2 regions of the Streptomyces sp. NPDC014623 genome follow, and region 2 is predicted to be linked to the other one. Evidence: predicted binding sites of a transcription regulator. Region 2 holds the regulator's gene; the other holds the start of a gene.
The links. Region 2 encodes HrcA, which represses chaperone genes, less so after heat shock. Its sites were predicted from a motif close to TTNGCACTCNGNNNNNCNGAGTGCNAA; they were not measured.
Positions count from the first base shown of each region.

Region 1 (15,759 bases), on a different contig from region 2:
CGACCACACGGGTGGTGCAGATCGAGCCGGGGCCGACGCCGACCTTCACACCGTCGACACCGGCGTCGATCAGCGCCTGGGCACCGTCGCGGGTGGCGACGTTGCCGCCGATGACGTCTATGGCGACGCTCGACTTGATCTTCGCCATCCAGTCGAGGGCGTTGCTGTTGTGTCCGTGCGAGGTGTCGACGATCAGGAAGTCGACCCCCGCGGAGGCGAGCGCCTGCGCACGGTCCAGCGCCTCGGGGCTGGCGCCGACCGCCGCGCCGACCAGCAGACGGCCTTCGGCGTCCTTGGCGGCGTTCGGGTACTGCTCGGCCTTCTTGAAGTCCTTGACCGTGATGAGGCCCTTGAGGATGCCCGCGTCGTCGACCAGCGGCAGCTTCTCGATCTTGTGGCGACGGAGCAGCTCCATGGCCTCCACGCCGGAGATGCCGACCCGTCCGGTGACGAGCGGCATCGGCGTCATGACCTCGCGCACCTGGCGTGACCGGTCCGACTCGAAGGCCATGTCACGGTTGGTCACGATGCCGAGGAGTTTCCCGGCGGGGTCGGTGACCGGCACCCCGCTGATGCGGAACTTCGCGCAGAGCGCGTCCGCCTCGCCGAGCGTGGCGTCGGGATGCACGGTGATCGGGTCCGTGACCATCCCCGACTCGGACCGCTTGACCAGGTCGACCTGGTTCACCTGGTCCTCGATCGAGAGGTTGCGGTGCAGTACGCCGACACCGCCCTGACGGGCCATGGCGATGGCCATCCGGGCTTCGGTCACCTTGTCCATGGCGGCCGACAGCAGGGGGATGTTCACCCGCACGTTGCGCGAGATGAGGGACGAGGTGTCGACCGCGTTGGGCAGGACCTCGGACGCGCCCGGCAGCAGCAGCACGTCGTCGTATGTCAGCCCGAGCGTCGCGAACTTCTCAGGCACTCCGTCGACGTTTGCAGTCATGACACCTTCCCCAAATGGTCTTGATCGGTGCGGATGTCCATGCTAACGGGCTCGCGGGGTGTCTCATTCCACGATCAAGATCACCTGGTGGTTCCGTGGCTTCCTCCACACCGTGGAGGCCCTGGGAACCGGCGCCTACTGGCCCGCGAGGGCCCTCAGTCTGCTCAGCGCGCGGTGCTGGGCGACCCTGACGGCACCCGGGGACATTCCGAGCATCTGTCCGGTCTCCTCGGCGGTCAGCCCGACCGCCACCCGCAGGACCAGCAGCTCGCGCTGGTTCTCCGGCAGATTGGCCAGGAGCTTCTTGGCCCAGGCCGCGTCGCTGCTGAGCAGCGCCCGCTCCTCCGGGCCGAGTGAATCATCGGGCCGCTCCGGCATCTCGTCGGAGGGCACCGCCGTCGATCCGGGGTGCCGCATCGCGGCCCGCTGGAGGTCGGCGACCTTGTGACCCGCGATGGCGAAGACGAAGGCTTCGAAGGGCCTGCCGGTGTCCTTGTACCGCGGCAGCGCCATCAGTACCGCGACACAGACCTCCTGCGCGAGGTCCTCCACGAAGTGGCGGGCATCACCGGGCAGCCGGTTCAGCCGGGACCTGCAGTAGCGCAGAGCGAGCGGGTGGACATGGGCCAGCAGGTCATGGGTGGCCTGCGCGTCCCCGTCCACGGCGCGGTGCACCAGAGCACCGATCACCGTCGTCCCGTCCTCGCGCATCGGACCATGGTGCCCCGGCGCCGCCGGATCCGACGCATCACGTCCCGAGTTGTGCACCGAAGCGTTATCAGCGGCTGCGCCGGTTCCGCCGACGGGTACGTCGGCGCGGTCGGAATGTACGTCGGCCCGCGCGCCGGCCGGTGCGCCACCGGCGTCGCGAGCGAGTGCTCCAGCGTTCTGAGCGGGTGCGCCGGGTGTCATGTCCTGCGCCCTCCCCTTCCGCTCGACCGAATGTTCCCCGAGGAACTCCACGTCCCCAAGGATGCGGCATCGGCCGGGAAGCGTCACACGGCACTGGTGGGGAGGGCCCGGCCGCAGGTCCGCCACCGCCGTCGCCCCGTCCGCCGGCGTGCGGACGGGATCACACGGCTACCGGCCGCGCCGCGGCATCAGCGGACCAGACCCCAGCGGAATCCGAGCGCGACGGCGTGCGCACGGTCGGAGGCTCCGAGCTTCTTGAACAGGCGCCGCGCATGCGTCTTCACCGTGTCCTCGGAGAGGAACAGCTCGCGGCCGATCTCCGCGTTGGAACGGCCGTGGCTCATGCCTTCGAGCACCTGGATCTCCCGCGCGGTGAGCGTCGGCGCCGCGCCCATCTCCGCGGACCGCAGCCGGCGCGGGGCGAGTCGCCATGTCGGATCGGCGAGCGCCTGGGTCACGGTCGCGCGCAGTTCGGCACGCGAGGCGTCCTTGTGCAGATAGCCGCGGGCGCCGGCGGCGACCGCGAGCGCGACCCCGTCCAGGTCCTCGGCGACGGTCAGCATGATGATCCGGGCCCCGGGATCCGCCGAGAGCAGCCGCCGGACCGTCTCCACACCTCCCAGGCCGGGCATGCGTACGTCCATCAGAATCAGATCCGAACGGTCGGCCCCCCACCGGCGGAGCACTTCCTCACCGTTGGCCGCGGTCGTCACACGCTCGACGCCGGGCACGGTCGCAACCGCGCGGCGGAGCGCTTCTCGGGCAAGCGGGGAGTCGTCGCAGACGAGGACGGATGTCATGACCGTCCTCCGCAGCTGATGCGCGTCACCTTGAGCCTCCAGGCTGATACAAGTCGTCACCTGTGCGGTTGACCCCCTCGGACATCTGCCCGAGCTCGTTCTCCGTCAACCGCCTCGCCCTCATCAACGACGGTCACTCGAAAGAGTTACGGGCCAAAGCATCCGGTTCGGCACTCTAAGTGAAGGGCCGTGCGCGGAGGGGAGCGACACGGGGTCATTCACCCTTCAATTACCCCCTCACTCAACAGCCTGCCCCATTTAGAGGTTTTTCTTCACTTTTGGTGGCGTATGAGGCTAGATTCGCAATCGGTCATATTTACATCTACTAACACCGTAGATGTACGGTCGGGATTCCGGTCACCGACGAGCACCGGACGAACGACAACGGTCGAGGATGCCGTTTCCGAACCAGCAAGGTTTCGAGGGGACACGCAATGGCAGATTTCTCCCGCCTTCCCGGACCCAACGCGGACCTGTGGGACTGGCAGCTGCTGGCCGCCTGCCGCGGGGTCGACAGCTCGCTTTTCTTCCACCCCGAAGGGGAACGCGGAGCAGCGCGGAGTGCCCGCGAGGCCTCGGCCAAGGAGGTCTGCATGCGCTGCCCGGTACGTGCCGAGTGCGCGGCGCACGCGCTCGCGGTACGCGAGCCCTACGGGGTATGGGGCGGCTTGACCGAGGACGAACGCGAAGAGCTCATGGGCCGCGCCCGCAGTCGTCTGATCTCCGCCCGCCCGGGACCGGCCCCGGAGCCCGGCCAGACCTGACGGTCCGCACCGTCCGCCGAATACAGAAACGTTTCCTCGCGCCTGGCGCACCCCGTCGGACCTACCGCCCCGGGTGCGGGCCGGGCCGTCCGCGTGCGTCCGGGCCGGTCAGCGTGCGGCCGCCAGGGACAGCTGGTCCAGGGTCGCCGCCACCGCCGGCACCCGGGCGAGGTCGGGCAGGGTGAGAGCGACGATCTCCCGCTCGACGGCCGGCTCCACCGTCACGGTGCGCGCCCCCTTGGGCCGTACGGACTCGAGGGCCAGCTCGGGCAGGACGGCGACGCCGAGGCCCGCCCCGACGAGACCGATCACCGCCGGGTAGTCATCCGTGGCGAAGTCGATCCGCGGGGTGAAGCCCGAGTCCTCGCACACCTCCACCAGCTGGCGCCGGCAGCGCGGGCAGCCGGCGATCCACGGCTCGTCGGCCAGTTCCCCGATGCCCACCGCGTCCGCCCCCGCCAGCCGGTGCCCTTCGGGGACCAGCCCGATGAGCCGGTCCCTGAGCAGCGGGCGCACGACCAGGTCGTCCCATTCGCCGCCGGTCACCCCGTAACGGAACGCCAGCGCGATGTCGCAGTCCCCGTCGCGCAGCATCTCCACCGAGCGCGGCGGTTCCGCCTCGACGAGCGAGACCCGGGTGCCGGGGTGCGCGGCGCGCAGTGCGGCGAGGGCGCCGGGTACCAGGCTGGAGCTCCCGCTCGGGAACGACACGAGCCGGACCCGGCCGGCCCGCAGCCCCGCGATCGCGGCGACCTCCTCCTCCGCCGCGGTCAGCCCCGCGAGGATGCCGGAGGCGTGGCGCACCAGCGCCTCACCCGCCTGGGTGAGCCGCATCTCACGCCCCGTGCGGATCAGCAGCGGAGTGCCCGTGGTGGTCTCCAGCGCTTTCATCTGCTGGCTGACGGCCGGCTGTGTACAGCCCAGCTCCCGCGCGGCGGCGGAGAACGAACCGGTGGTGGCCACGGCGCGCAGGACACGGAGATGACGGGCTTCGATCACCCTTCGACCATAAGCGAATCTTGCACCGGGGGACGAATAATCACGAGCACCTTTGGTTTCTTCCCGGCTAGCCTGTCCGGTCATGAAGGTGCTCACCGTGAATCTCGGCCGTCCCGCCCACTCCCCCCACACGGACGGGGCAGACGGGCTCACCGGCATCCGCAAGCTTCCGTCCGACAGTCCCGTGCGGGTCGCCGACCCCGGTCCCAAGGGGAGCGGCGGCAGTGGCCTGGCGGGTGACACGGTGTGCGATCTCCGGCACCACGGCGGGACGGACCAGGCGGTGTACGCCTATGCCCGCGAGGATCTGGACGCCTGGGAGGAGCAGCTCGGCCGTCCCCTGCCCAACGGGGCGTTCGGCGAGAACCTCACGACCCTCGGCGTCAGCGTGAGCCACGCGCGGATCGGGGAGCGCTGGCGCATCGGTGGCGAACTGGTGCTGGAGGTGACGTCGGGCCGCATCCCGTGCCGTACGTTCGCGGGACACCTGGGTGAGCGGGGCTGGGTGAGGCGGTTCACGCGGGAAGGCGTCACGGGCGCGTACCTGCGCGTCCTCGAGCCGGGGACGATCCGTTCGGGCGACCCGGTCGAGGTGGTGCATGTGCCCGGCCACGGGATCACCGCTGCCCTGGAGTTCCGGGCGACGACCACGGAACGGGAGCTGTTGCCGCGTCTGCTCGATGCCGGTGACGCCCTGCACACGGAGACGCTGCGCGCGGCGCGGGCGTACGTGGCGGAGCGGCTGCCCTCCGGGCACGCCCGAGGGGTGTCCGGAGGGCACCTCCAGGGTTCTCCTCGCCCGCAGGTGGAAGGCGGGTCGGCCGTCCGTTGACGTGGGCACTAACGTGCCGCCTATGACGACTGCACTGATTACGGGCGCGACGGCGGGGATCGGGGCCGCTTTCGCACGGCGGCTCGCGGGTGACGGGCACAACCTGGTGCTCGTGGCCCGCGACACGGAGCGGCTGCGGGCCCAGGCCACGGAGCTGCACGACGGGCACGGCATCGAGGCCGAGGTGCTGACGGCCGACCTGTCCACGGACGCCGGGATCGACGCGGTCGCAGCACGGCTGACGGATCGTGTGAGCCCTGTCGACCTCCTGGTCAACAACGCCGGCTTCGGCAACAAGGGGCGTTATCTGGACGTGCCGATGGCGGATGAGCTGACGATGCTGAAGGTCCACTGCGAGGCCGTGCTGCGGCTGACCTCGGCCGCCGCGGGACCGATGCGGGAGCGCGGGCGCGGCGGGGTGGTCAACGTGGCCTCCGTCGCGGCCTTCCTGCCCCGCGGGACGTACGGGGCGTCGAAGGCGTGGGTCGTGCAGTTCACCCAGGGCGCGGCGAAGGACCTGGCGGGGACGGGGGTTCGGCTGATGGCGCTGTGTCCGGGCTTCGTACGGACCGAGTTCCACCAGCGGGCCGGGATGGGCACGGGAAACATTCCGGACTGGATGTGGCTCGACGCGGACAAGCTGGTGACCGCGGCCCTGGCGGACCTGGCCCGGGGCAGGTCGGTGTCGATCCCGGACCCGCGGTACAAGGCGCTGATGGGCCTGGTGAAGCTGGCACCCCGCGGCCTGCTCGGCGGAGTGGCCTCCCGCGCGGGCCGGACGTACGGCCCCCGGTAGCCGGCCGGCGTCCGGACCCCCGGACAGCACCGAGGCCCGGTGCCCCCGCGACGGGGGTACCGGGCCTCGGCGGCGTACGGAGCGTACTAGTGGGAGTGGCCGTGGCCGCCGTGACCGGCGTCGGCCTCTTCCTCAGCCGGCTTCTCGACGACCAGGGTCTCGGTCGTGAGCAGCAGCGACGCGATGGACGCGGCGTTCTCCAGGGCGGAGCGGGTGACCTTGACCGGGTCGATGACGCCGGCCTTCACCAGGTCGCCGTACTCGCCGGTCGCGGCGTTGAAGCCCTGGCCCTTGTCGAGCTCGGAGACCTTCGAGGTGATGACGTAGCCCTCGAGGCCCGCGTTCTCCGCGATCCAGCGGAGCGGCTCGACGGCGGCGCGGCGCACGACCGCGACACCCGTGGCCTCGTCGCCGGTCTTGCCGAGGTTGCCCTCGAGGACCTTGACGGCGTGGACGATGGCCGAGCCGCCACCGGAGACGATGCCCTCCTCGACCGCGGCGCGGGTCGCGGAGATGGCGTCCTCCAGACGGTGCTTCTTCTCCTTGAGCTCCACCTCGGTGGCAGCACCGACACGGATCACGCACACGCCGCCGGCCAGCTTCGCGAGGCGCTCCTGGAGCTTCTCGCGGTCCCAGTCGGAGTCCGTGTTCTCGATCTCGGCCTTGATCTGGTTGACCCGGCCCTTGACGTCGGCGGAGTCGCCGCCGCCGTCGACGATGGTCGTGTCGTCCTTGGAGACGGTGACGCGGCGGGCCGTGCCCAGCACGTCCAGACCGGCCTGGTCGAGCTTGAGGCCGACCTCCTCGGCGATGACGGTCGCACCGGTGAGGGTGGCGATGTCGCCGAGCATGGCCTTGCGGCGGTCACCGAAGCCCGGGGCCTTCACCGCGACGGCGTTGAAGGTGCCACGGATCTTGTTGACGACGAGGGTGGAGAGCGCCTCGCCCTCGACGTCCTCGGCGATGATCAGGAGCGGCTTGGAGGCGCCGGCCTGGATGACCTTCTCCAGGAGCGGGAGCAGCTCCTGGATGGAGCCGATCTTGCCCTGGTGGATCAGGATGTACGGGTCGTCGAGGACGGCCTCCATACGCTCCTGGTCGGTCACCATGTACGGGGAGAGGTAGCCCTTGTCGAAGGCCATGCCCTCGGTGAACTCGAGGTCCAGACCGAAGGTGTTGGACTCCTCGACGGTGATGACACCGTCCTTGCCGACCTTGTCCATCGCGTCCGCGATGAGCTCGCCGACCTGCGGGTCCTGCGCGGAGAGCGCGGCCACGGCGGCGATGTCGGCCTTGTCGTCGATCGGGCGGGCGGTCGCGAGGAGCTCCTCGGACACGGCCTTGACGGCGGCGTCGATGCCCTTCTTCAGGGCGGCCGGGGACGCGCCCGCGGCGACGTTGCGCAGGCCTTCGCGGACGAGGGCCTGGGCGAGCACGGTGGCGGTGGTGGTGCCGTCACCCGCTACGTCGTTGGTCTTGGTCGCCACCTCCTTCACCAGCTGGGCACCGAGGTTCTCGTACGGGTCGTCGAGCTCGACCTCGCGCGCGATGGTGACACCGTCGTTGGTGATGGTGGGAGCGCCGAACTTCTTGTCGATGACGACGTTGCGGCCCTTCGGGCCGATCGTCACCTTGACCGTGTCGGCAAGCTTGTTGACGCCGCGCTCAAGGGCGCGACGGGCGTCCTCGTCGAACTTCAGAATCTTCGCCATGGGCTGAGCTGTCCTCTCAAACGAACTGCGCCCCTGCCGCCCGGCTAGTCATTTCGCAGGGGGCCAGGGGCGCAGAACACAAGCAAACGTGGGTGAATTACTTCTCGACGATCGCGAGAACGTCGCGCGCCGAGAGGACGAGGTACTCCTCGCCGCTGTACTTCACCTCGGTGCCGCCGTACTTGCTGTACAGGACGACATCGCCGGTCTTGACGTCGAGCGGAAGGCGCTCGCCGTTCTCGAAGCGGCCCGGGCCCACGGCCAGGACGACGCCCTCCTGGGGCTTCTCCTTGGCGGTGTCCGGAATGACCAGGCCGGAAGCCGTGGTCTGCTCGGCGTCGAGCGGCTGGACCACAATGCGGTCCTCGAGCGGCTTGATCGCAACCTTGGAGCTGGTGGTCGACACGATCCGGTCTCCCCCTTCGGAGATCTCACGGGGTTTAACAGTCTGTGGAGTGGCGACCAGACCGATCCGTCGTCGCGGGTGCCGGACCTGCCCTGTCGCGCAGCTGTGCTGGCACTCTCCATCGGGGAGTGCCAGCACTGAGACTATGACTGCGATTAGCACTCGGTCAAGCGGAGTGCCAATTCACCACCCTCGCGTGGCGTCGCGGACCGGCGTACGCCCGGACAACGCGGGAGACCGCCGCGGCGTTCCGGGCCGTTCAGACGTAGTCCTCCAGCCTGGCCACGGCGTACCCCTTGTCCGTGACCGTCTTCATGACCCGGCGGACCATGTCGGTCATGGATCCCTCCCAGTCCTCGCGCCCCCGGAAGTGGGTGAGGATGATGTCACCGGGGTGAAGGTCCTGGTCCTGCTCACGCCACTCCATGTGGTCGGGGAACGCCTCGGCCGCCCACAGGGGCACGGCCGTGATGCCGCAGTCCCGGGCGACGCGCAGGGTGTCGCCGTTGTAGTTGCCGTACGGCGGCCGGAAGAGGGTGGGACGCTTCCCGAAGTGCTTCTCGATCTTGTCCTGTTCACCGCAGATCTCCCGCCGCTGCTCGTCCTTCGAGAGCCCCGGGAGGTAGCGGTGGTTGAGCGTGTGGTTGTTGATGGTGACGCCCCTGGCCTGCATGTCCTTGAAGTAGCCGTAGTCGTCACTCACCACGTAGTCACTGACGAAGGCGCTGTACGGGATCTTCAGCTCGGTCATCATCCGCAGCAGTTCGGGGTCCTTCTCCGCCCCGTCGTCCATCGTCAGGAAGACGATCCGCTCCTGGGTGGGCACCGTGGTGAAGACCGGCGGCAGCGACTCCCCGCCCTCCACCTCGAACCCCTCGCGGGTGGTGATGCGGGGCCTCACGGCGGGTGGCGGCGGAGCGGTGAGCGGGACCTTCGCCAGTCCCCACTTCTTCGCGGCGGCGACGCGTGCCGCCTGCTCCCGCTTCAGCTGTTCGGCCTTGGCCGCGGCGGCGGCGGGGCCCGCCGGGGGGAGGGCGGCTGCCGGAGGGGCGGCCGCCCCCGGCAGTCCGGCGGCCGGGGGCGGCCGCCTGGCGTCGTCGTCCGGACCGCCGGCGCACCCGGACGCGGCGGCTCCGGCCAGCAGGGCCACCAGGACCACACGGACCGTTCCACGGTATTTCGTGGCAGATTTTTCTTTTTGTCGTACTAGCTGCATGGCGCCGCATCCTGCCACCGCGTCACCGGCCGCCTCCCGCGACACCTCCGGCGGTCCCGCCGGGTCCCCCGGCTGGCTCACAATGGACCGGTGAACGACGGACCCGTGGAAGCCCTCACCCCCGCCGAGCGGACCGGTCAGACCGGCCCGCTCGCCTCCTTCGCCGCCCTGCGCACCCCCGAGGGCGCGGCGCTCCTGGACGAGCTGCGGGACCACGACCCGGCCCGGGAGCTGGCGACCGCGACCCGGCTGCGCCGCACCCATCCCGCCCCCCTCGTGTCGGCGGCGCTCGGTCAGGCACGGCTGCGACAGCGGGCGGTGGCCAAGTTCGGGGCCGCCGACGCGTACCGCATGTTCTTCACTCCCGACGGCGTGGAACAGGCGACGCGCACCTCGGTCGCCGGCTACCGCGCCGGACGGTTCGCGGAGCTCGGCGTACGGAGCGTGGCCGACCTGTGCTGCGGCATCGGCGGCGACGCGATCGCCCTGGCCAGGGCGGGTATCTCGGTCCTGGCGGTGGACCGAGATCCGCTCACCGCCCTGGTCGCCCGCGCCAATGCCGAGGCGCTCGGACTCCAGGACCTCGTCGAGGTGCGGTGCGCCGACGTCACGGAGACCGACACCTCCCCGTACGACGCGGTCTTCGTCGATCCCGCGCGGCGCGGCGGACGCGGCAGGATCTTCGACCCCGAGGCCTATTCGCCGCCGCTCTCCTGGGCTGCCGGGGCCGCGCTGAAGGCCCCGCGCGCCGCGCTGAAGATCGCCCCCGGGGTCCCGCACGAGGCAATCGAACCGCGGGCCGAGGCCGAATGGATCTCGGACGGCGGCGACGTCAAGGAAGCCGTGCTCTGGTTCGGCGAGGGCTTCTCCCCGGGCACCTTCCGGGCCACGCTGCTCCCCTCCCGCGCGACCCTCACCTCCGACGGTCCGCTCCCCGCCCCGCCGGTGGGCCCCGTCGGCCGGTATCTGCACGAGCCGGACGGCGCGGTCATCCGCGCCCACCTGGTGGCCCGCGTCGTGGAGGACTGCGGGGGCAGACTGATCGACGAGACCATCGCGTACGTCACGAGCGACGCCCCGTACGTATCCGACGCCACGACCGCGTACGAGATCACCGATCAGATGCCCTTCCACATGAAGAAGCTGAAGGCCCTGCTGAGGGAGCGCGGAGTGGGCGTCCTGACGGTGAAGAAGCGCGGCTCGGCCGTCGAGCCGGAGGAACTCCGCCGGAGGATGAAACTCCAGGGGCCGCACGCCGCCACGGTCTTCCTGACCCGGGTGGCCGGGGCGCCGACGATGCTGATCGGGCAGCCCGTGGAACGGAGCTGACCAGCGGCCCGCCGCGACCAGCGTTTCCGCCGGGGCCCCGGCGGGCGTCCGCAGCACCCGGCGGCGACGGGCGAACGCCTTCACGAGAACGGTCAGCCCCGTCAGCCGGGCGAGGAACCCGGGCCCCGCCGGCCAGGCCGCCAGGCCGTACGTCTCCGGTCCGCCCTGGCGGTCGCCGGGACGGCCGCGCAGCCGAAGAGTCCCGCCGCACAGCGCGTGAACGACATCGGCAGCCACGCCAGGCTCACCCGCGGCCGGTGCGGGAGCATGTCCCCCTCCGGGCCGCGGCCCGGCGCACCCCACCGCACGAGCAGACGGTGGCCCCCCAGGCCCCTGGCCACGTCCACGGCCATGAGGACGGCCGCGGGGACCAGCACGGCGGCACCCACGACGAGGCAGCCGGCCTCCGGGGTCACACCGAGGACGTCGTGGGCGTCCTCGGACATGAGGAACGCCGGACCCACCGGGCACCATCCGAGCGCGGCGGCTCCGCCCCCGTCCGGAGGAGCCCGAGCCGCCCGGGCCCGACGGACGTCTTCACCAGATCAGTGAGGACGATCACCCGGTTCCTCAGCAGGACGTCACGGCCGGGCCGCATCTGTGTCTCCGCGGGCGGAGGCGGCGGAAGCGGTGGACGACCGGGCACGGACCAGAGGTCACCGAGTGCGCGCCCCGCCCGAGGGCGGTGGACCGGCCCCGGGTCAGGTCAGCGGGTACGACGTGCGGCCGGACGCCTCGTCGATCTCGTCGTGTGCCTTGGTGAGCAGCTTCATCGCCAGTTCGTTGAGCGCACGGGCACCCGCGATCTCCTCGCCGACCCTCGGCTGCTCCGCGTCGGAGGGGTGACGGCTGGCGTACCCGTGGGACCGCACCTCGGTCCCGTCACTCAGCCGCACCATCGCGGCCGCGCGCGTCCGGTGGGTGTCCTCCTCGAATTCCAGCTCGATGTGCCAGCCGACGGCTGTCTCCATCATGACGCTCACCTCCCGGGATTCCTGCTTCCAGGGTGCGCCCGATCCCCCGCCCGCGCACGGCGTGCGGCACCGGGCGCCTCAGGCGTCCCGCAGGGCCTGGACGTCCAGCTTCCGCATCCCCGTCATCGCCTTCATCACGCGGTCGGCCCTGACCCGGTCGGGACCGCCGAGCAGCTCGGGCAGCGCGCGCGGGACGATCTGCCAGGACAGACCGTACTTGTCCTTCAGCCACCCGCACACGCCCTCCTCGCCGCCCTCGGTGAGCTTCGCCCACAGGGTGTCGACCTCCCCCTGGTCCTCGCAGTCCACGCTCAGCGAGACGGCCTCACTGAAGTGGAACTGCGGGCCGCCGTTGAGCCCGAGGTACTCCTGGCCGGCGAGCACGAAGTCGACGGTCAGCACCGAGCCCGCCTGCGGGGACCCCTCGCTCCAGTAGGTGATGTCCCCGATGCGGGAATCACCGCCGAAGACCGAGACGTAGAACTCCGCGGCTTCCTGGGCCTGGCTGTCGAACCACAGACAGGGCCTGATCTTCTGCATGGCTTCTCTCCTCTCACACGAGGAACGTCGTCGTTCGCTGTGCAAGGTGGACCGGTCCCGCGCCGGAAACTCATCGGAACACGCGCGGCCGTACGCCCGTCAGCCGGCCGCCGGACCCAGGGATTCGAACCGCCACCGGTGCACCGGGCGGCTGATCAGCCCGGCCTCCGGCCCGGGCAGCTCGGGCAGCCCGTCGTCGTATCCGGCGTCCCACCACGTCAGCACCAGGACCCGCTCCTGCGGGGCCCGCAGGAGCTCGCTGCGCAGCGGCGCCGGGGCCAGCTCCGCCGCCCGGGCCCGGGCCCACTCCAGCAGCTCCGCGCCGCGGCCCTCGGCGGCGCGGGCCTCCCACATCAGGGCGACGGTCATGAGTAGAGGTTGTCCTTGCTGATCTCGTGCACATGGTCGTGGTCATGGCCGTGCGCACCCGGTACATGGGGCTCCGTGACCGGCAGCGAGGAGTCCGCCGAGAGGTCCAGGTCCGACGCCGGGCGGTTGCGCGCCACCATCTCCGCGCCCAGTGCGGCGACCATGGCCCCGTTGTCCGTGCACAGCCCCGGCCTGGGGACCCGCAGCCTGATGCCCGCCTTCGCACACCGCTCCTCGGCCAGGGCCCGCAGCCGTGAGTTCGCCGCGACACCGCCGCCGATCATCAGGTGGTCGACGCCCTCGTCCTTGCAGGCCCTGACCGCCTTGCGGGTGAGGACGTCCACCACGGCCTCCTGGAAGGACGCCGCCACGTCCCGCACGGGAACGTCCTCACCGGCCGCGCGCTTCGCCTCGATCCAGCGCGCCACGGACGTCTTGAGACCGGAGAACGAGAAGTCGTACGCGGGGTCGCGCGGGCCGCTCAGCCCGCGGGGGAACGCGATCGCCTTCGGATCTCCCTCCCTCGCCAGCCGGTCGATGACCGGTCCGCCGGGGAAGCCGAGGTCCAGCACCCGGGCGATCTTGTCGAAGGCCTCGCCCGCCGCGTCGTCGATGGTCGCGCCCAGCGGCCGTACGTCGTTCGTGATGTCCGGAGCCAGCAGCAGTGAGGAGTGCCCGCCGCTCACCAGCAGCGCCATCGTCGGCTCGGGCAGCGGGCCGTGCTCCAGCTGGTCGACGCAGATGTGCGAGGCCAGGTGGTTCACCCCGTAGAGCGGCTTGTCCAGCGCGTACGCGTACGCCTTGGCGGCCGATACTCCGACGAGCAGCGCCCCCGCGAGCCCGGGGCCGGCCGTGACGGCGATGCCGTCGAGGTCACGGGCGCTGATCCCGGCGTCCTTCAGGGCGCGCTCGATGGTGGGGACCATCGCCTCCAGGTGGGCGCGGGAGGCGATCTCCGGGACGACTCCGCCGAAGCGGGCGTGCGTGTCGACGCTGGACGCGACGGCGTCGGCGAGGAGCGTCGTGCCCCGCACGATGCCGACGCCGGTCTCGTCGCAGGAGGTCTCGATACCGAGTACGAGCGGTTCGTCAGCCATCAGTCTGTCTCTGTTCCTTGTACGGTCAGGCGCATGACGAGTGCGTCGATGTTCCCCGGCTGGTAGTAGCCCCGGCGGAAGCCGATGGGCTCGAAGCCGAAGCGTTCGTAGAGCTTCTGCGCGCGGGTGTTGTCGACACGGACCTCCAGGAGCACGGCGGTGCACTCGAGGGCCGTGGCGTGCCGGAGCAGGTCGGTCAGGAGTTCGGAGCCGAGGCCGCCGCCCCACTGGCCGCGGCTGACCGCGATCGTCTGGACGTCGGCGAGGTCGCCGGCCGAGGCGAGGCCCGCGTAGCCGACGATCCGGCCGTCGGCGGGGTCCTCGGCGACGACGTAGCGGTGGGTGGCCCGGGGCCCGCGGGCGCGGGCCAGTTCGGACCAGAACATGCCGGCCGACCAGGCGTCCTCGGGGAACAGCTCGTGTTCCAGCTCCAGCACCGGCTCGATGTCCCACCAGCGCATCTCGCGGAGCACAGCGGTCGCGGTGGTCACTTGGGGGTGACCACCTTGTAGTTCTTCGGGACCTGGGCGTCGGGCCTGCGGAGGTAGAGCGGCTGCGGCGGGAGCGGAGCGTCGCCGGCGGCCAGGCGTTCGGCGGCCAGGGAGGCGAGCGCCCCGGCGGAGACGTGCTCCGGGCCGCGGGCGTCCGGGAATGCCTCGGGGTAGAGCAGGGCGCCCGCACCGACGACGGACAGTCCGGCGAGCCGGTCCGCGATGTCGGCGGGCCGGTCGACGGCGGGTTCGCCGGCCCGGGTGCGGGAGTCCTCGTACCGTGCCCAGTAGACCTCCTTGCGGCGTGCGTCGGTCGCGACGGCGAAGGGGCCTTCGACGCCGTCCAGCCCCGCGGCGTACGCGAGGGCGTCGAGCGTGCACAGCCCGTGCACCGGCACGGAGAGGGCGGAGCCGAAGGCCGCCGCGGTGACCAGGCCGACGCGCAGCCCGGTGTACGGGCCGGGGCCGACCCCGACGGCCACGTCGGTCACGGCGTCGAGCTTCACCCCGGCCTCGGCGAGGACCCTGTCGACGGCGGGCAGCAGCAGTTCCCCGTGCCTCCGGGCGTCGACCTGACCGGTCTCGGCGACGACGGAGGTCCCGTCGTGAAGGGCGGCGGTGACGGCGGGGGTGGCGGTATCCATGGCGAGCAGCAGCACACGAACAGCCTACGGCTCCGCCGGCCCGGCCACGGCAGGCCGTGCAGCGTCCCGTTCCGCCCTTCCGCTGCTGATACCGTCGCCGGGGTATACGTGTGTACGACGTAAATACTTGTACGACATGTGGCCGACGCATGTGAAAGGGGACCTCACGGTGGCACGGGGCAGCTCGGGAATCGTGGCCGGGCTCACTGCCGCGGCGGTGGCCGCGGTCTGTTTCCTCGCCTACCAGGCGTCGGCGAACGCGCCCGACTCGGTCGACGCCTCCTCGGCCGGGGCTGCCGGGCCGTCGGCGTCCCCTTCGCCGAAGCCCACGCCGACCGAGCAGCCGCTCGCGGTCCCGGCGGGCTCCGGCGCGGGGGCCCGCGTCGTGTACGCGCTGGAGGACCGCCGCGTGTGGATCGTGGACGACCAGGAGAAGGCCCTCCGGACGTTCTCCGTGATGCCGAGCGCGGTGAGCCCGCCGCCGGGCGCGTACCAGGTCACCTCGCGCTCCGGCAGTATCAAGGGGTCCGACGGCGTCCCGATCGAGCACGTGGTGCGCTTCGCGAACGTCGACGACGTGTCCGTGGGCTTCAGCGCCGCGCAGGACGACTCGATGCCCAGCCCCGACCCCACGATGAAGACCGGCGGGGTGCGGATGAAGCGGGCCGACGGCAATGTGCTGTGGACCTTCGCGACGGTCGGCGTGAAGGTCGTCGTCGTCCCTTAGCGCGCGCGTCCTGCCGTGCCGTCGGGCCCAGGGGTCACGCCGCGTCGCGGCCCGCTTCGAACCGTGCGTCCTCGGCGTCGTCCTCGGCGGCGTGATCGCCGCGGGGCGGGGTCGACACCGCCGTCGCGGCCGCGCAGGAGGCCAGCAGGTCCTTCATGGACACCGCGGACGCCGGCGGTGGCTCCGCCTGCGACGACTGCGG
Region 1 is NZ_JBIBZU010000001.1:354,960-370,718, forward strand. Features, by position in the region: gene guaB (IMP dehydrogenase) at 1-949, opposite strand, end outside; gene ACF1FZ_RS01635 (sigma-70 family RNA polymerase sigma factor) at 1,085-1,660, opposite strand; gene ACF1FZ_RS01640 (response regulator transcription factor) at 2,050-2,661, opposite strand; gene ACF1FZ_RS01645 (WhiB family transcriptional regulator) at 3,096-3,425, shown strand; gene ACF1FZ_RS01650 (LysR family transcriptional regulator) at 3,534-4,424, opposite strand; gene ACF1FZ_RS01655 (MOSC domain-containing protein) at 4,507-5,256, shown strand; gene ACF1FZ_RS01660 (SDR family NAD(P)-dependent oxidoreductase) at 5,279-6,052, shown strand; gene groL (chaperonin GroEL) at 6,139-7,764, opposite strand; gene groES (co-chaperone GroES) at 7,862-8,170, opposite strand; gene ACF1FZ_RS01675 (polysaccharide deacetylase family protein) at 8,430-9,386, opposite strand; gene ACF1FZ_RS01680 (methyltransferase domain-containing protein) at 9,492-10,715, shown strand; gene ACF1FZ_RS01685 (hypothetical protein) at 10,817-11,161, opposite strand; gene ACF1FZ_RS01690 (DUF1876 domain-containing protein) at 11,417-11,689, opposite strand; gene ACF1FZ_RS01695 (VOC family protein) at 11,768-12,229, opposite strand; gene ACF1FZ_RS01700 (hypothetical protein) at 12,329-12,598, opposite strand; gene tsaD (tRNA (adenosine(37)-N6)-threonylcarbamoyltransferase complex transferase subunit TsaD) at 12,595-13,695, opposite strand; gene rimI (ribosomal protein S18-alanine N-acetyltransferase) at 13,695-14,186, opposite strand; gene tsaB (tRNA (adenosine(37)-N6)-threonylcarbamoyltransferase complex dimerization subunit type 1 TsaB) at 14,183-14,830, opposite strand; gene ACF1FZ_RS01720 (hypothetical protein) at 14,967-15,557, shown strand; gene ACF1FZ_RS01725 (hypothetical protein) at 15,592-15,759, opposite strand, start outside.
Region 1: groES (co-chaperone GroES) is a predicted target of HrcA. The motif match lies at 8,326-8,352, and genes of this name have one in related genera.

Region 2 (15,759 bases):
CGGTCTTCGTCGGCGGCGGCACGCCGACCCTGCTCCCCGCCGCCGACCTCGTCCGGATGCTCGCAGTGATCCGTGAGGAGTTCGGGCTGGCCGAGGACGCCGAGATCACCACGGAGGCCAACCCGGAATCCGTCGATCCGGCGTATCTGGCGACGCTGCGGGAAGGCGGCTTCAACCGTGTCTCCTTCGGCATGCAGAGCGCCCGGCAGCATGTCCTGAAGGTCCTGGACCGCACCCACACACCCGGCAGGCCCGAGGCCTGTGTCGCCGAGGCCCGCGAGGCCGGCTTCGAGCACGTCAACCTCGACCTGATCTACGGAACCCCCGGCGAGTCCGACGACGACTGGCGGGCCTCCCTGGACGCGGCGATCGGCGCCGGCCCCGACCATGTGTCCGCGTACGCGCTGATCGTCGAGGAGGGGACCCAGCTCGCCCGGCGCATCCGCCGCGGCGAGGTTCCGATGACGGACGACGACGTCCACGCCGACCGCTACCTGATCGCCGACGAGGCGATGGCGGCGGCGGGCTTCTCCTGGTACGAGGTCTCGAACTGGTCCCGGACGCCCGAGGGCCGCTGCCTGCACAACGAGCTGTACTGGCGCGGGGCCGACTGGTGGGGTGCCGGGCCCGGCGCCCACAGCCACGTCGGCGGAGTGCGCTGGTGGAACGTCAAGCACCCCGGGGCCTATGCCCAGGCCCTGGCGGAAGGACGCTCGCCCGGGGCCGGCCGTGAGGTCCTCGGCGACGAGGACCGGCGGGTCGAGCGCATTCTGCTGGAGCTGCGGCTCGTCGAGGGCTGTCCGCTGTCGCTCCTGGCCCCCGCAGGCCGCGCGGCGGCAGGCCGCGCGGTGACGGACGGACTGCTGGAGCCCGGACCGTACGGGGAGGGCCGGGCGGTCCTCACACTGCGGGGCCGGCTGCTGGCCGACGCCGTGGTGCGGGACCTGGTGGACTGAGGGCCGCCGCGGACCGGACGGTCCGACGGCCGGAGCGGTCCGTACAGCCGCGCGAAGGCACAGGCCGCCACTCGGTGTCCGCGCGTCCGGCGGGGGACCGGTCTTCGGCCCCGGGCCGCCGCGGAGCCCCTACGGCACCGGGCAGTCCGCACGGGTGAGCGGTGTCCTGTCACCCGCGGCCCGGCCGCACACGATGCGGCTCCGCGCGTCCGGCCCCGGACGCGTGACCTCGACGACGTTCACGCCGTGCACCTTCTGGTCGGTGTAGGGAATCGTCCCCCGGAAGGTGATGGTCCCGGTCGGCATGTCGTGCAGGGCCACCGAGTACAGCGTCGCCCAGGTCTCCGCCGCGCTCCGGGGGGTGTCGCCGCGGGTCGCGGCGGTGTAGAGGACCGCCGTCGCCTGGTAGGAGATGACGGTCTGCCCGCTGGCGAACAGCTTGTCCTCGTACGGACGCTCCTTCGGCAGCGCGGGCAGCCGCTGCCCTTGGGGGAGCAGTGTTTCCAGCGTCTTGCGGGAGTCCTCGTAGAACGCCCGGCCGCCGCCCCGGCTCATGGGCGCGAGCGCGCCGTAGTAGAGCGTGACCTTGTCCGCGAGCTTCGTCGAGTCGTCGAAGCGCGCTTTGGTCAGGTCGTCGCCGGTGAAGACCGTGATGGCCTTGTCCGAGCAGCCGGCCGTCTGTCCGAGACCGGACATCAGCGTGTTGACGTCCTCGACCCGGCCGGCGAAATACAGGGCGTCGGGTACGCGTTCCGCTCCGCAGACAGCGTGCAGCGGTGCGTCGAGGTTGGCGGAGCCGCCGTCCTTGGACAAGGAGTACTGGGTGTCGGCGGTCACGGCGAAGCCGGATTCCTTCAGCATCCGCAGACCGACCCGCCGCTGCTCGGTGGTGTAGCGGTCCTTGTCCTCGTTGCCCACCTTCCTGGACAGGACGACCCCCTGCGGATCGTCCAGCCGGTCCGCCAGCTGGCCGGCGATCAGCCCGACGGCGTCCGCCTGTTCCTCGTCGGTCGTGGCCAGGCCGAAGTAGTTCGGGTACTCGCGGGCCAGGTCACTGCTGGAATTCGTGGTGTCCACCACAGGCAGTCCGGCGCGCTGGAGGAGCCCCGTCGCCGCCGCGCTGTCCGTGGTGTTGCGGCCCAGGCCCACCACGCCGACGACGGAGGAGTCCCGCCGGGCCACCTCGATGATCTTCTTCACCGCCGTCGTCTGCCGCAGCATGTCCTGGCCTCCGTTGGCGGTCAGGACCCGGAGCTTGACCGAACGGTTCGCCGTGTCGTTGACGAACCGCTGGTGGAGGTAGACGCCGGTCAGCTCCTCCAGCCCCTTGCGGGTGTCCTCCCTGTTCGTGGCCGTGCCGGTCAGCGGACCCGCGTAGACGACGGTGACGTGCGGTTCGTCCGCTCCGATACGGGCGTTCTGCTCCCGTACGGCCTGCTCGATCCGCTCGAAGGTGACGCTCTCGCCCACTCCGTTCAGCCGCAGGGAGTTGCCCGCGGCGAAACGCACCTCGGAGGCCGTCGCCACCCCGATGCACTCCTTGGCACCGCCGGGACCGGCCAGCCTGAGCGCGTCGGTGCTGCGGCCGACGAGCGGCCCGTGGCAGTACGTCTCCTTCCAGTGCTCACTCCACAGGAAGGTCCCCAGCAGCGCGCCGACCAGCACCAGGGCGACGGCCCTCCCCGACATCACCCACCAGGCCCAGGTCCGGCGGACCCGGTGGGTGACGAGCTGGACATGGGCGTGCTCGTGGGTCAGCTGCTCAGTGGGGAGGGGCAGCCGCAGCACCCAGGCGAGCCGGACGGCCGCCGCCGGGGCCTGGCCGACGCTCAGGTCCTCGACCCAGGTCTCGTACCGTGCGCGGGCGCCTGAACTGGCGCCGCTGTTCGCGGGCGGTTCCGGGGGCAGCGGCGGGGTGTGCCGCATGATCCGGTCGGCCGGCAGCGAGGCGAGGAGCAGCAGCGGGTCCACCTCGCTGCGCCGCGAGCGCACGTTGTTGATGGCGTTGATCAGCAGGATGCCGCCGTTGTCCTGGGTGGCCGTCGGCAGGAACACCACCGGCGGGACGGTGCGCTTGCTGCGCCGCCAGTCCAGGGCGTGCGCCCGGTAGCTGTCCAGCAGGTCCTCCAGCAGCGCCTGGACCCGCAGCTCCAGGTGGAACTGGCGCGCGTGCTCGTCGCCCGCCCCCGCGTCGGCCACCCGCTCCGCGACGGCGGCGGCCCGCGCCCGGATCACCCGCCACGAACCGCTGGGGGAGAAGCGCGACCAGCCGTCGGACGGATACGCGGTGCTCGACGCGGCGAGTGACGAGGTGGTCGCGAGCCACCTGCTGGCCGGGCGCAGCCACAGCAGCGGCGGCGCCACCCTCGTCATCAGCCGTACGACGGTCAGGCCCACCAGGGCCGCGGCCGCGACCAGGACGGTCAGCGCCCAGCCGATCTCGCCCAGCAGCACGCTGAGCACGGCGATGAAGACGGCGCCCAGAAAGGTCTCCGGGCGGACCGAGGCGCGCAGCGAGTCCCCCCAGCTGTTGCGCCCCGACCGGTTCGCCCGCCAGCGCAGGCTGCCCAGCTGTTCCAGGATGCGTTCGTCGCGGTCACGGTCGAAGCTCCGCTCCGGCTGCGCGACGACCGTCGCGGTGGCCTGCTCGATGGCGGCGAGCAACCGTGAGCGGGGAAAGGCGAAGGGTTTGTACTGCGAGGTGCCCCGGGCTTCCCAGGGCCGCTCGGTGAGGGTGCGGACCATGGAGAGCGCCGCTTCGTAAGGGGTGTCGCCGGTGCCGTCGAGCAGCTTCACCGGGACCCGGCGCAGCTGGTTCGCCCGGTGGACCTGATGGACGATCCGCTCGACCCGGACGTCGATCTCCGGGCCGGCGGAAGCGTCCTGTGCCTGCGCCACCACCAGAGGCATCACCGGCCGGTTGACCCGGTACCGGTCGATCAGCTGCTGCATGAGGTGGAAGACGGCGGAGGCCGCCTCGTTCTCCGCACTGTCCCGCCACACTTCGCGCGTCATCCGCCCCGTGCCTCCCCCTGTGCCCGGACGTGCCCTCACACCCTCAATAACGGATGGTGCGTGTGCGGCGCAGGTGTTCACGGGGATCGGTACCGGATCCTTCCCGACCGGCCCCGGGCATCAGGCAGGGAGAGTGACGAAGTCGATCAACTCCTCCACGCGGCCCAGCAGTTGTGGTTCAAGGTCCTTGTACGAGCCGACCTTGGAAAGAATGTGCTGCCAGGCCGCGCCGGTGTTCTCCGGCCAGCCCAGCGCACGGCACACGCCCGTCTTCCAGTCCTGCCCGCGCGGCACCACCGGCCACCCGGGAATGCCCACGGATGACGGTTTCACGGCCTCCCAGACATCGATGTACGGGTGCCCCACCACCAGCACGTGGGCGTCGGTCACCTGAGCGGCGATACGGGACTCCTTGGAACCGGGCACCAGATGGTCGACCAGGACACCGAGCCGGGCGTCCGGCCCGGGGGCGAACTCCCGCACGATCGACGGGAGATCGTCGACGCCCTCCAGGTATTCCACCACCACGCCCTCGATGCGCAGGTCGTCACCCCAGACCCGCTCGACGAGCTCGGCGTCGTGCCGCCCCTCGACGTAGATCCGGCCCGCCCGCGCCACCCGCGCCCGCGCCCCGGGAACCGCCACCGAGCCGGAGGCCGTGCGTGAGGGGCGGGCGGGGCCGCCGGCCGACGGGCGCACGAGGGTGACCGTCCTGCCCTCCAGCAGGAAACCGCGCGGCTCCATAGGGAAGACCCGGTGCTTGCCGAAGCGGTCCTCCAGCGTGACCGTCGGCCCCTGGGCCGTCTTCTCGCACCGGACCACCGCCCCGCAGAATCCGGTGACGGCCTCCTCGACGACCAGGTCGGGCTCGGCGGGGACCTCGGGGACGGGGGCGGACTTCTTCCACGGCGGGGTCAGGTCCGGCTGGTAGCTGCGCATGGCACGACGATAAACGGGGCCCTTTCACGACACGCCGAAGCGCCTGGCCAGTTGATCGCGCTGCGCCCGCACGAACGCCGCGCCCACCACCGCCCCGTGCCCCGGCACGTACACCGCGTCCTCGCCGCCCAGCTCCAGCAGCCGGTCCAGTGCGGCCGGCCAGTGCGAGGGCACCGCGTCCCGGCCCGCCTGCGGTTCGCCGGACTCCTCGACCAGATCGCCGCAGAGCACCACGGCGGGGGAGCCGGGCACCAGCACCGCGAGGTCGTGGCCGCTGTGGCCGGGGCCCACATCGGCCAGCAGCACCTGGAGTCCGCCGCCGAGGTCGAGCGTCCACTCGCCGCTCACCTGATGCCGCGGAGCCACCAGGGCGTCCGTGGCCGCTGTGGCGTCCGCCTCGCTCATCCCGTGCCGCAGCGCGTCCGCACGCAGCTCCCCGGCGCCCCGCCCCAGCAGCTCAGCCGTGCCGACCGCCCCGTAGACCTCCGCCCCGGAGAACGCGGCGGTGCCCAGCACATGGTCGAAGTGCGGATGGCTCAGTGCGATATGCGTCACCTTCCGGCCCAGCAGGGCCTCCGCCTGGGTCCGCAGCCCGACACCCTCCCGGAGCGTCGAACCGGTGTCGTAGAGCAGCACGGAGTCCGCTCCCGCCACCAGCGCGGCGGTCGCGTCCCAGACGGGAAGGCGCCGCCGTCCCGCACCGTTGCCCAACCGCTCCCAGCCGAACTCTTCCCAAGAGACGTCCATGCGGCGACGCTATCGGCAACGACCTGCGCAGTCCTGTGAGGGCGTGGCCGGTCGCCCTTGCCCCCGCCCCACCCCGCCCCCGTACACTGGCCGGGGGGAACGCTGGCACTCGAACGCGCAGAGTGCCAGGCAGACGCCGGAGAACCACAGCTGGAGGTGTGCGCGGTGCTCAGTGAACGCAGACTCGAAGTGCTGCGCGCCATCGTCCAGGACTACGTCGGCACCGAGGAGCCCGTCGGCTCCAAGGCGCTCACGGAGCGGCACAGCCTCGGGGTCTCCCCGGCGACTGTCCGCAACGACATGGCGGTGCTGGAGGACGAGGGCTTCATCGCGCAGCCGCACACGAGTGCGGGGCGCATCCCGACGGACAAGGGCTACCGTCTCTTCGTCGACAAGCTCGCGGGCGTCAAGCCCCTGTCGTCGCCGGAGCGGCGGGCCATTCAGAATTTCCTCGACGGCGCGGTCGACCTCGACGACGTCGTGGGCCGTACGGTCCGGCTGCTCGCGCAGCTGACCAGGCAGGTCGCCGTCGTGCAGTACCCCTCGCTGACCCGGTCGACGGTCCGGCACGTGGAGCTGCTGTCCCTGGCTCCGGCCCGGTTGATGCTCGTTCTGATCACGGACACGGGCCGGGTCGAGCAGCGTATGATCGACTGTCCTGCGCCTTTCGGTGACACGTCACTGGCCGATCTGCGGGCCCGGCTCAACAGCCGGGTCGTCGGACGACGCTTCGCGGACGTCCCGCGGCTGGTGCAGGACCTGCCGGAGTCCTTCGAGACCGAGGACCGGGGAACCGTGTCGACGGTGCTCTCCGTCCTCCTCGAGACTCTGGTCGAAGAGACGGAGGAGCGGCTGATCATCGGCGGCACCTCCAATCTCACCCGCTTCGGGCACGACTTCCCTGTGATGATCCGGCCGGTGCTGGAAGCATTGGAGGAGCAGGTCGTGCTGCTGAAGCTGCTCGGTGAGGCAACGGACTCAGGCATGACCGTACGGATCGGGCACGAGAACGCCCACGAGGGCCTCAACTCCACGTCCGTCGTCGCGGTCGGCTACGGTTCGGGCGACGAGGCAGTCGCCAAACTCGGCGTGGTCGGACCGACCCGCATGGACTACCCCGGAACGATGGGAGCGGTACGCGCAGTGGCACGTTACGTCGGACAGATCCTGGCGGAGTCGTAAGTGGCCACGGACTACTACGCCGTACTCGGCGTGCGCCGCGACGCATCTCAGGACGAGATCAAGAAGGCATTCCGCCGGCTCGCACGCGAGCTGCACCCGGATGTCAACCCGGATCCGAAGACCCAGGAGCGGTTCAAGGAGATCAACGCCGCTTACGAGGTGCTGTCGGACCCGCAGAAGAAGCAGGTCTACGACCTCGGCGGCGACCCGCTGTCCCAGTCGGGCGGTGGCGGTGGCGCGGGAGGGTTCGGAGCCGGCGGCTTCGGCAACTTCAGCGACATCATGGACGCGTTCTTCGGCAACGCCGCGCAGCGCGGGCCCCGTTCGCGGACCCGGCGCGGCCAGGACGCGATGATCCGGCTGGAGATCGACCTCAACGAGGCGGCCTTCGGCACCACCAAGGACATCCAGGTCGACACGGCGGTCGTCTGTACGACCTGCAGTGGCGAGGGCGCCGCTCCCGGCACCTCCGCGCAGACCTGTGACATGTGCCGCGGCCGCGGTGAGGTCTCCCAGGTCACCCGGTCCTTCCTCGGCCAGGTCATGACTTCCCGGCCCTGCCCGCAGTGCCAGGGTTTCGGCACGGTCGTCCCGACGCCGTGTCCCGAGTGCGCCGGTGACGGCCGCATCCGCTCGCGGCGCACCCTGACCGTGAAGATCCCCGCCGGTGTCGACAACGGCACCCGGATCCAGCTCGCGGGCGAGGGCGAGGTCGGCCCCGGCGGCGGTCCCGCCGGCGACCTGTACGTGGAGATCCACGAGCTCTCCCACGCCGTGTTCCAGCGTCGGGGGGACGATCTGCACTGCACGGTCACCATCCCGATGACGGCCGCGGCGCTCGGCACCCAGGTGCCGCTGGAGACGCTCGACGGTCTGGAGGAGATCGACATCAGGCCGGGCACCCAGTCCGGCCAGTCGGTCCCGCTGCACGGGCGCGGCATCACGCACCTGCGCGGCGGCGGGCGCGGTGACCTCATCGTGCACGTCGAGGTCATGACCCCGACGAAGATGGACCCCGAGCAGGAGCGCCTCCTGCGGGAGCTGGCGAAGCTGCGTGGCGAGGAGCGGCCCACGGGGCAGTTCCAGCCGGGACAGCAGGGCCTCTTCTCCCGCCTGAAGGACGCCTTCAACGGCCGCTGAGATCCTCCGTCCCACCGCCCGCCGGTACCGGCGGGCGGTGCGGTGCGGTGTGCGCGGCGGCCGCCCGCCGGGTGAAAGGGCTGATTCGGCACGATCCGCCGGACGTGGCACGATGCGGTCATGTCCTTGGCGCTGACCGACCTCTGCCGGCACCTGATCGTGCAGGCCCCCATGGCGGGCGGTGTGTCGCGCCCGGAGCTGGTCGCCGCCGTCGCCGAGGCCGGGGGGACCGGTTTCCTCGCCGCCGGCTACAAGACGGCGGACGGGATGTACAACGAGGTCAAGCAGCTCCGGAGGCTGACCGGCCGTCCCTTCGGCGTCAACCTCTTCATGCCGCAGCCCCTGGTCGCCGACGCCGGCGCCGTCGAGGTCTACCGCCAGCAGCTCGCCGGTGAGGTCTCCTGGTACGAGACCCCTCTCGGCGACCCGGACTCCTGCGGTGACGACGGTTACGAGGCCAAGGTCGCGATCCTCCTGGAGGATCCCGTCCCCATGGTCTCCTTCACCTTCGGGTGCCCCGCCCGCGAAGTCCTCGAAGCGTTCACCGCCGCCGGGACGTTCACCGTCGTCACGGTCACCTCGGCCCAGGAGGCGCGCAACGCGCAGTGGGCGGGCGCCGACGCCGTGTGCGTCCAGGGGACCGAGGCCGGCGGTCACCAGTCCACGCACCGCGACGACCCGCAGGCCGGTCTCACCGGCACCGGACTGCTCTGCCTGATCACCGAGGTCCGCGAGTCCGTGCGGCTGCCGCTCATCGCGGCGGGCGGGCTGATGCGCGGCTCCCAGATCGCCGCGGTCCTGGCGGCCGGTGCCGACGCGGCGCAGCTCGGTACGGCGTTCCTGCCCTGCCCCGAGTCGGGAGCGCACCCGCTGCACAAGCAGGCCCTGACGAATCCGCTGTTCGTGACGACGGCCCTGACCCGGGCCTTCTCCGGCCGTCCCGCGCGCGGGCTCGTCAACCGGTTCGTCCGGGAGCACGGCCCGTACGCCCCCGCCGCCTACCCGCAGGTGCACCAGCTGACCAGCGGGCTGCGTAAGGCCGCCGCCCGGAGCGAGGACGCCCAGGGCATGGCTCTGTGGGCGGGACAGGGGCACCGGCTGGCACGCGAGCTGCCCGCCGGGGAACTGGTGGGCCTGCTCGCCGCCGAGACGGAAGCCGCGCGTGCGGCCGTGAGTGTGAGGAGTGCCCAGTGACGGCACCGGTCTTCGTCGTCGAACGGCTTGCAGAGGGGCCGGAATTCGTCCTGGACGGCCCCGAGGGGCGGCACGCCGTGTCGGTGAAGCGGCTGAACCCGGGGGAGGACGTGGTCCTGACCGACGGGCGGGGCCGCTGGGCGGAAGGCGTCGTACGGGCGGCCGAAGGCAAGGACAGGCTCGTCGTCGGCGGCCTGGGACAGGTGCACGAGGAGCCCGTTCCCACCCCGTCGATCACCGTCGTCCAGGCACTGCCCAAGGGTGACCGCGGTGAGCTCGCCGTGGAGACGATGACCGAGACGGGCGTCGACGCGATCGTGCCCTGGCAGGCCGCGCGCTGCATCACGCAGTGGAAGGGAGACCGCGGACTGAAATCCCTCGCCAAGTGGCGCGGTACCGCGCGCGAGGCGGGCAAGCAGTCGCGCCGGGTGCGCTTCCCCGAGGTGGCCGAGGCCATGACGACCAAGCAGGTCGCCGCCCTGCTGGCCGGGGCGGACTTCGCGGGTGTCCTGCACGAGGACCGTGACAGCGGCAGCGAGCCGCTCGCCACCGCCGAACTCCCCGCCCACGGCACGATCGTGCTGGTCGTGGGCCCGGAAGGCGGGGTCTCACCCCAGGAGCTGACCGCCTTCGCCGAGGCGGGAGCGCCCCCGTACCGGCTCGGCCCCAGCGTGCTGCGCACCTCGACCGCGGGGACGGCCGCGGCGGCCCTGCTGATGGGGCGCACCGGGCGCTGGAGCTGATCCCGCCCCGCCGGGCCGGATAGCATGCCGGTGTACTGATCACGAGGACCGAACGACCGAGGAGGCCGGGCCATGGCGGGAGAGCCGCAGACCGACTGCCTGTTCTGCAAGATCGTTACAGGGGAGATCCCGGCGACCGTCGTCCGTGAGAGCGATACGACCGTCGCCTTCCGCGACATAAACCCCCAGGCCCCGACGCACGTCCTGGTCATCCCCAAGGCGCACTACCCGGACGCCGCCGCGCTCGCCGCCGCCGAACCCCAGGTCGCCGCCGACGTGCTGCGCGAGGCCGGGCTCGTCGCCGCCGACGAGAAGATCGCCGGGAGTGGCTACCGCATCGTCCTCAACACCGGCGCGGGCGCCGGGCAGACCGTCTTCCACGCCCACGCCCACGTCCTGGGGGGCCGCGGGATGCAGTGGCCCCCCGGATAGACGCTCCCCACCCGTGTCCGTACGAGAACTCGTGATCCTCGGCACCGCCAGCCAGGTGCCGACCCGTCACCGCAACCACAACGGCTACCTGCTGCGCTGGGACGGTGAGGGCATCCTCTTCGACCCCGGCGAGGGGACCCAGCGCCAGATGCTGCGGGCGGGCGTCGCCGCGCACGACATCGACCGGATCTGTGTCACGCACTTCCACGGCGACCACGCGCTGGGTCTGGCGGGCGTGATCCAGCGGATCAACCTCGACCAGGTCCCGCACCCCGTCACCGCGCACTTCCCGGCGAGCGGACAGCGCTTCTTCGACCGGCTGCGGTACTCCACCGCGTACCGCGAATCGGTCGAGCTCACCGAGGCCCCGGTCGCCGCCGACGGCGTCCTGGCCACCACGGATGCGTACACCCTCGACAGCCACCGGCTCTCGCACCCCGTGGAGGCCTACGGTTACCGCCTCACCGAACCCGACCGGCTGCGCATGCTGCCCGCGAAGCTCGCCGAACACGGCATCGCCGGGCCCGACGTCGGGCGGATCCAGCGGGAGGGGTCCCTGCGCGGCGTTCCGCTGGAAGAGGTCTCCGAGACCCGGCGCGGACAGCGCTTCGCGTTCGTCATGGACACCCGGCTCTGCGACGGTGCGTTCGCCCTCGCCGACGGATGCGACATGCTGGTCATCGAGTCGACGTTCCTCGACGAGGACAGCCGGCTCGCCGCCGACCACGGCCACCTCACCGCCGGCCAGGCGGCCCGGGTGGCGAAGGAGTCGGGTGTACGGCACCTCGTGCTGACGCACTTCTCCCAGCGCTACTCCGGCCCCGACGCCTTCGAGCGCCAGGCCAGGGCAGCCGGCTTCGAAGGCGAACTGACCATCGCCCAGGACCTGATCAGGGTCCCGGTACCCACCCGCCACACGTAACGAGAACCCCGTGCACCTCCCCAAAGCCGAACTCCACCTCCACATCGAAGGCACCCTCGAACCCGAGCTCGCCTTCGCACTCGCCGCGCGCAACGGTGTGGACCTGCCCTACGCGGACACCGAAGCCCTGCGCACCGCCTATCTCTTCGACGACCTGCAGAGCTTCCTGGACCTCTACTACGCCCTCATGGCGGTACTGCGCACGGAGGAGGACTTCGCCGAACTGGCCGACGCCTACCTCGCCCGCGCCGCCGCGCAGGGTGTCCGGCACGCCGAGATCTTCTTCGACCCGCAGGCCCACACCGACCGCGGCGTCCCGATCGGCACCGTGATCGAAGGGCTCGGCAGGGCACTGGACCGCAGCGAGGAGAAGCACGGCATCTCCACCCAGCTGATCATGTGCTTCCTGCGCGACAAGTCCGCAGAGTCGGCCCTGGAGACCCTGGAAGCCGCGAAGCCGTACCTGCACCGCATCAGCGCCGTGGGTCTCGACTCCGCGGAGGTCGGCCACCCGCCCGCGAAGTTCCGCGAGGTGTACGCGGCGGCCACGGCCCTCGGCCTGCGCAAGGTCGCCCACGCCGGTGAGGAGGGCCCGCCGGAGTACATCCGGGAGGCCCTGGACGTCCTCGGTGTCGAACGGATCGACCACGGGCTGCGCTGTATGGAGGACCCGGAGCTGGTGGACCGGCTGGTCTCCGAGCGGGTCCCGCTGACGCTCTGCCCGCTCTCCAACGTGAGGCTGCGCGCCATCGACGTGCTCGAGCGGCACCCGCTGCGGGCCATGATGGACGCCGGCCTGCTCTGCACGGTGAACTCCGACGACCCCGCCTACTTCGGGGGATACGCCGGAGACACCTTCCAGGCCGTGCACGAGGCGCTCGGCCTGGACCGCGAACAGCTGCGCACCCTGGCCCGCAACTCCTTCGAGGCGGCCTTCCTCGACCACGACGAGGAGCGCAGGGCGCGCTACCTCTCCGAGGTGGAGGCGTACGCGTTCGACTGACCGGCCCCGCCGGCCGGTCCCGCCGTGCGGAACGCGCTCCGCCCCAGCCGCCTGCGCCATGGCGCGGGCACGCTGATCTCCGCGACCGCCTGTTCCGGCGCGCCCAGCTTGGGCACGGCGCCGGACAGGCTGTTGGTCGTGGCGGCGAGGAGCGCGGCGGGGGCACCACCCCTGCGCCGGACGGAACCGGGCACCAGCGGGCGTCCCCCGGTGTGCAGCGCCACCGCGGTGACGGGGGCCGCGACCAGGAGGGTCGCTGCGCCCAGGACCAGGCCCATCACCGCGTAGCCCGCCTGCTCGGACAGCACGCTGCCGAGCAGGGGGCCGCAGGCCGTACCGACGGACGAGGCCGAGCCCGCGAGAACCGCCCAGCGACCGCGCACGTCCAGCGAGGCCGCCAGCCCGATCAGATACGACAGGACCACCGGGTAGAAGGTGTTCCACGCGATCTCCCCGGTCGCGAACGACCCCAGGTCCTCGGCCGAGGAGCTGAGCACGATGCTCCCCGCGATGATCACCGTGCCGAGGCCGATCGGCACAGCCCGCCCGAGCCTGGCCCCCAGCACGCCGGCACCCATGACGCCCAGCAACCCCGCGCCCAGCGCGGCGGCGAACACGGCTCCCACGGTCACTTCGGAGAGGCCCACCTGGTCGGCACCGATGCGGCTGCTCACGCCCCACAGGGCGTTCTGTGCCATGGACCAGATGAGCATCCCGCCCGCCAGCACCAGCCCCGACCGCCGGTGCGGCAGCCGTCCCTGCACGGGTGAGGCCCCGCCGGCGGCCGTCGACTCCCCCAGCCGGGAGGTGGCGGGCCAGACGAGCAGGGCGACCAGCGCGATGGAGGCGAACGGCAGCCGGTGGCCGCCGCCCAGGTGGGGGACCGTCAGGTAGAGGGCGCCCGCTGTCGCCGAGACGCTGAGCAGCCCGAGCGAAGAGGTCCGGTGCGGATCGTGCTGCGCGGCGATGCCGGACGCCGCGACGGCGGTCGCCGTACCGGAGCCGAAACCACCGATCACGACCCCCGCGATCACCAGCGGCACCGACGCGGTCAGTGCCGCGCAGCCGTAGCCGAGCGCGGCGAGCAGCAGCCCCGCACGCGCGGCTCTCCGCGACCCGTGTCTCTCGACGCGTCCCGCCAGCGCGAAGCCGGCCGAGGCCGAGCTGAGCAGCAGGGCGCTGCCGACCAGACCGGCCTGGGCCGGACTCAGCCCCAGATAGGTGCCGAGGCGGCCGACGATGGTGGGGAGCAGATAGGCGGCGAGGTAACCGGCGGTGAAGACGGCGACCAGGGGCCACGCGGCGCGGGGGCGCGAGGACATGGGCGTTCCTGAAGACATGCCTGAGGAGGCAGGAGGAAGGGGAGGGCGGAGCGGGGTGAGGCAGGGGAGGGCAAGGCAGAGGTGAGGCAGAGGGGAGCGAGAAAATGCGGGAAAAGCGGCACTCGTCGTCAACTGTCCCGAACGGTGCTCGCGGGCCAATTTGTATCAAGCGCGCCCCGACGACGGAAAGTCGGCTTGATGTGATCTGAGTCACAGATTGGTTTATGTGTGGCAAAGCCGGGTAGCAGCGCGTATTTGCGCAGGTCGGAGTATGTGTGTGCGGTGCGGCGCGGGTCATCGGGCCGGGGGCCGATCCGGCACACTGGGCCCATCACGCACTGTTCAGATCTGCCACGGCAGGGGGCGCACGGTGAACACAGCTGATCCACACATCGACCCGCTGCTCGGGCTGCGCGCCCCGCAGGACCCCGCCTGTGACGTCTTCCTGACCGGCACGGTCTTCCTGGACATCATCTTCACCGGTCTGGACAGCGCACCGGTACGCGGCACCGAGTCCTGGGCCCGGGGGATGGGCTCCAGCCCCGGAGGTGTCGCCAACATGGCCACCGCACTCGCCCGCCTCGGCCTGCACACCTCGCTGGCCGCCGCCTTCGGCGACGACCACTACGGCGAGTACTGCTGGGACGCCCTCGAACAGGGTGAGGGCATCGACCTGACCATGTCGCACACCGTCCCCGGCTGGCACTCACCTGTCACCGTCTCCATGGCGTACGAGGGCGAGCGCACGATGGTCTCGCACGGTCACGAGGCGCCGGCCCCCGAGGCGTCCGTGGTGCCCGGTCGCATGTTCCCGCACTGCCCCCCGCGCGCCCGCGCCGCCGTGGCCTCGCTGACCCCCGGTCGCAGCGAGCCCTGGGTGGCCGGGGCCGCCAGGAACGGCGCGATGGTCTTCGCCGACGTCGGCTGGGACGAGACCGGCCGCTGGGACCTGGACGCCCTGCCTGATCTGGGCCACTGCCTGGCCTTCCTGCCCAACGCCGAGGAGGCCATGCGCTACACCCGCACCGACTGCCCGCGCGCCGCCGCCCACGCCCTGGCCGAGCGGGTTCCCCTCGCCGTGGTCACCCTGGGGGCGGAGGGCGCCTACGCGGTGGACCGGGTGGCCGGCACGGCCGCCGAGGTGCCCGCCATCGAGGTCGAGGCCCTGGATCCGACCGGAGCGGGGGACGTCTTCGTCGCAGGGTTCGTCGCGGGGACGCTGGCCGGCTGGCCGCTCGCCGACCGGCTCGCCTTCGCCGGGCTGACGGCGGCCCTGTCGGTGCAGGAGTTCGGCGGATCACTGTCCGCGCCCGGGTGGGCGGAGATCGGCGGCTGGTGGCAGCAGGTACGCACCTGCGCCGGCCAGGATCCCGCGGCCCTGCGGCGCTACGCCTTCCTGGAGGAGCTCCTGCCCGCCACGAGCAGGGCGTGGCCCCTGCGCCGTGCCGTTCCGACCATCGGCTTCCGGCAGTGAAAGGCTGATGATCACCGGGTAAAACCTCTCGGTGTCGGCGGTCAGGAGTCGTACGCTGGTAGTCCAGAGGCGGTCGAGCAGCGACGGCCCTGCAACGGGAGGTATGCGCAGGCCCGAGGGCCGGCCCATGACTCAGTCACCTACACAGCCGCAGGCGCGCGCCCAGATCAACATCCCGGCCGCACACCCCATGGTGATGCTCCTCGGGTCGGGCGATTCGCTGCTGCGCGTGATCGAAACGGCGTTCCCGGCCGTCGACATCCATGTCCGGGGCAATGAGATAAGCGCGACTGGAAGTGCGGCGGACGTCGCCCTGATCCAGCGCCTGTTCGACGAGATGATGCTGGTGCTCCGCACCGGGCTGCCGATGACGGAGGACGCTGTGGAACGCTCGATCGCCATGCTCAGAGCGAGCGGCAACGGCGACGGGGAGAGCGCCGAGACCCCCGCGGAGGTGCTCACCCAGAACATCCTCTCCAGCCGTGGCCGCACGATCCGCCCCAAGACGCTCAACCAGAAGCGGTACGTCGACGCGATCGACAAGCACACCATCGTCTTCGGCATCGGCCCCGCGGGCACCGGCAAGACCTATCTCGCCATGGCCAAGGCGGTCCAGGCCCTGCAGTCCAAGCAGGTCAGCCGGATCATCCTCACGAGGCCCGCCGTCGAGGCGGGGGAGCGGCTCGGGTT
Region 2 is NZ_JBIBZU010000021.1:97,179-112,937, forward strand. Features, by position in the region: gene hemW (radical SAM family heme chaperone HemW) at 1-956, shown strand, start outside; gene ACF1FZ_RS28505 (ABC transporter substrate-binding protein) at 1,086-3,971, opposite strand; gene ACF1FZ_RS28510 (DUF3097 domain-containing protein) at 4,092-4,910, opposite strand; gene ACF1FZ_RS28515 (MBL fold metallo-hydrolase) at 4,935-5,657, opposite strand; gene hrcA (heat-inducible transcriptional repressor HrcA) at 5,823-6,839, shown strand; gene dnaJ (molecular chaperone DnaJ) at 6,840-7,979, shown strand; gene ACF1FZ_RS28530 (nitronate monooxygenase) at 8,100-9,173, shown strand; gene ACF1FZ_RS28535 (16S rRNA (uracil(1498)-N(3))-methyltransferase) at 9,170-9,916, shown strand; gene ACF1FZ_RS28540 (histidine triad nucleotide-binding protein) at 9,989-10,348, shown strand; gene ACF1FZ_RS28545 (ribonuclease Z) at 10,362-11,270, shown strand; gene ACF1FZ_RS28550 (adenosine deaminase) at 11,281-12,273, shown strand; gene ACF1FZ_RS28555 (MFS transporter) at 12,237-13,595, opposite strand; gene ACF1FZ_RS28560 (carbohydrate kinase family protein) at 13,966-15,069, shown strand; gene ACF1FZ_RS28565 (PhoH family protein) at 15,197-15,759, shown strand, end outside.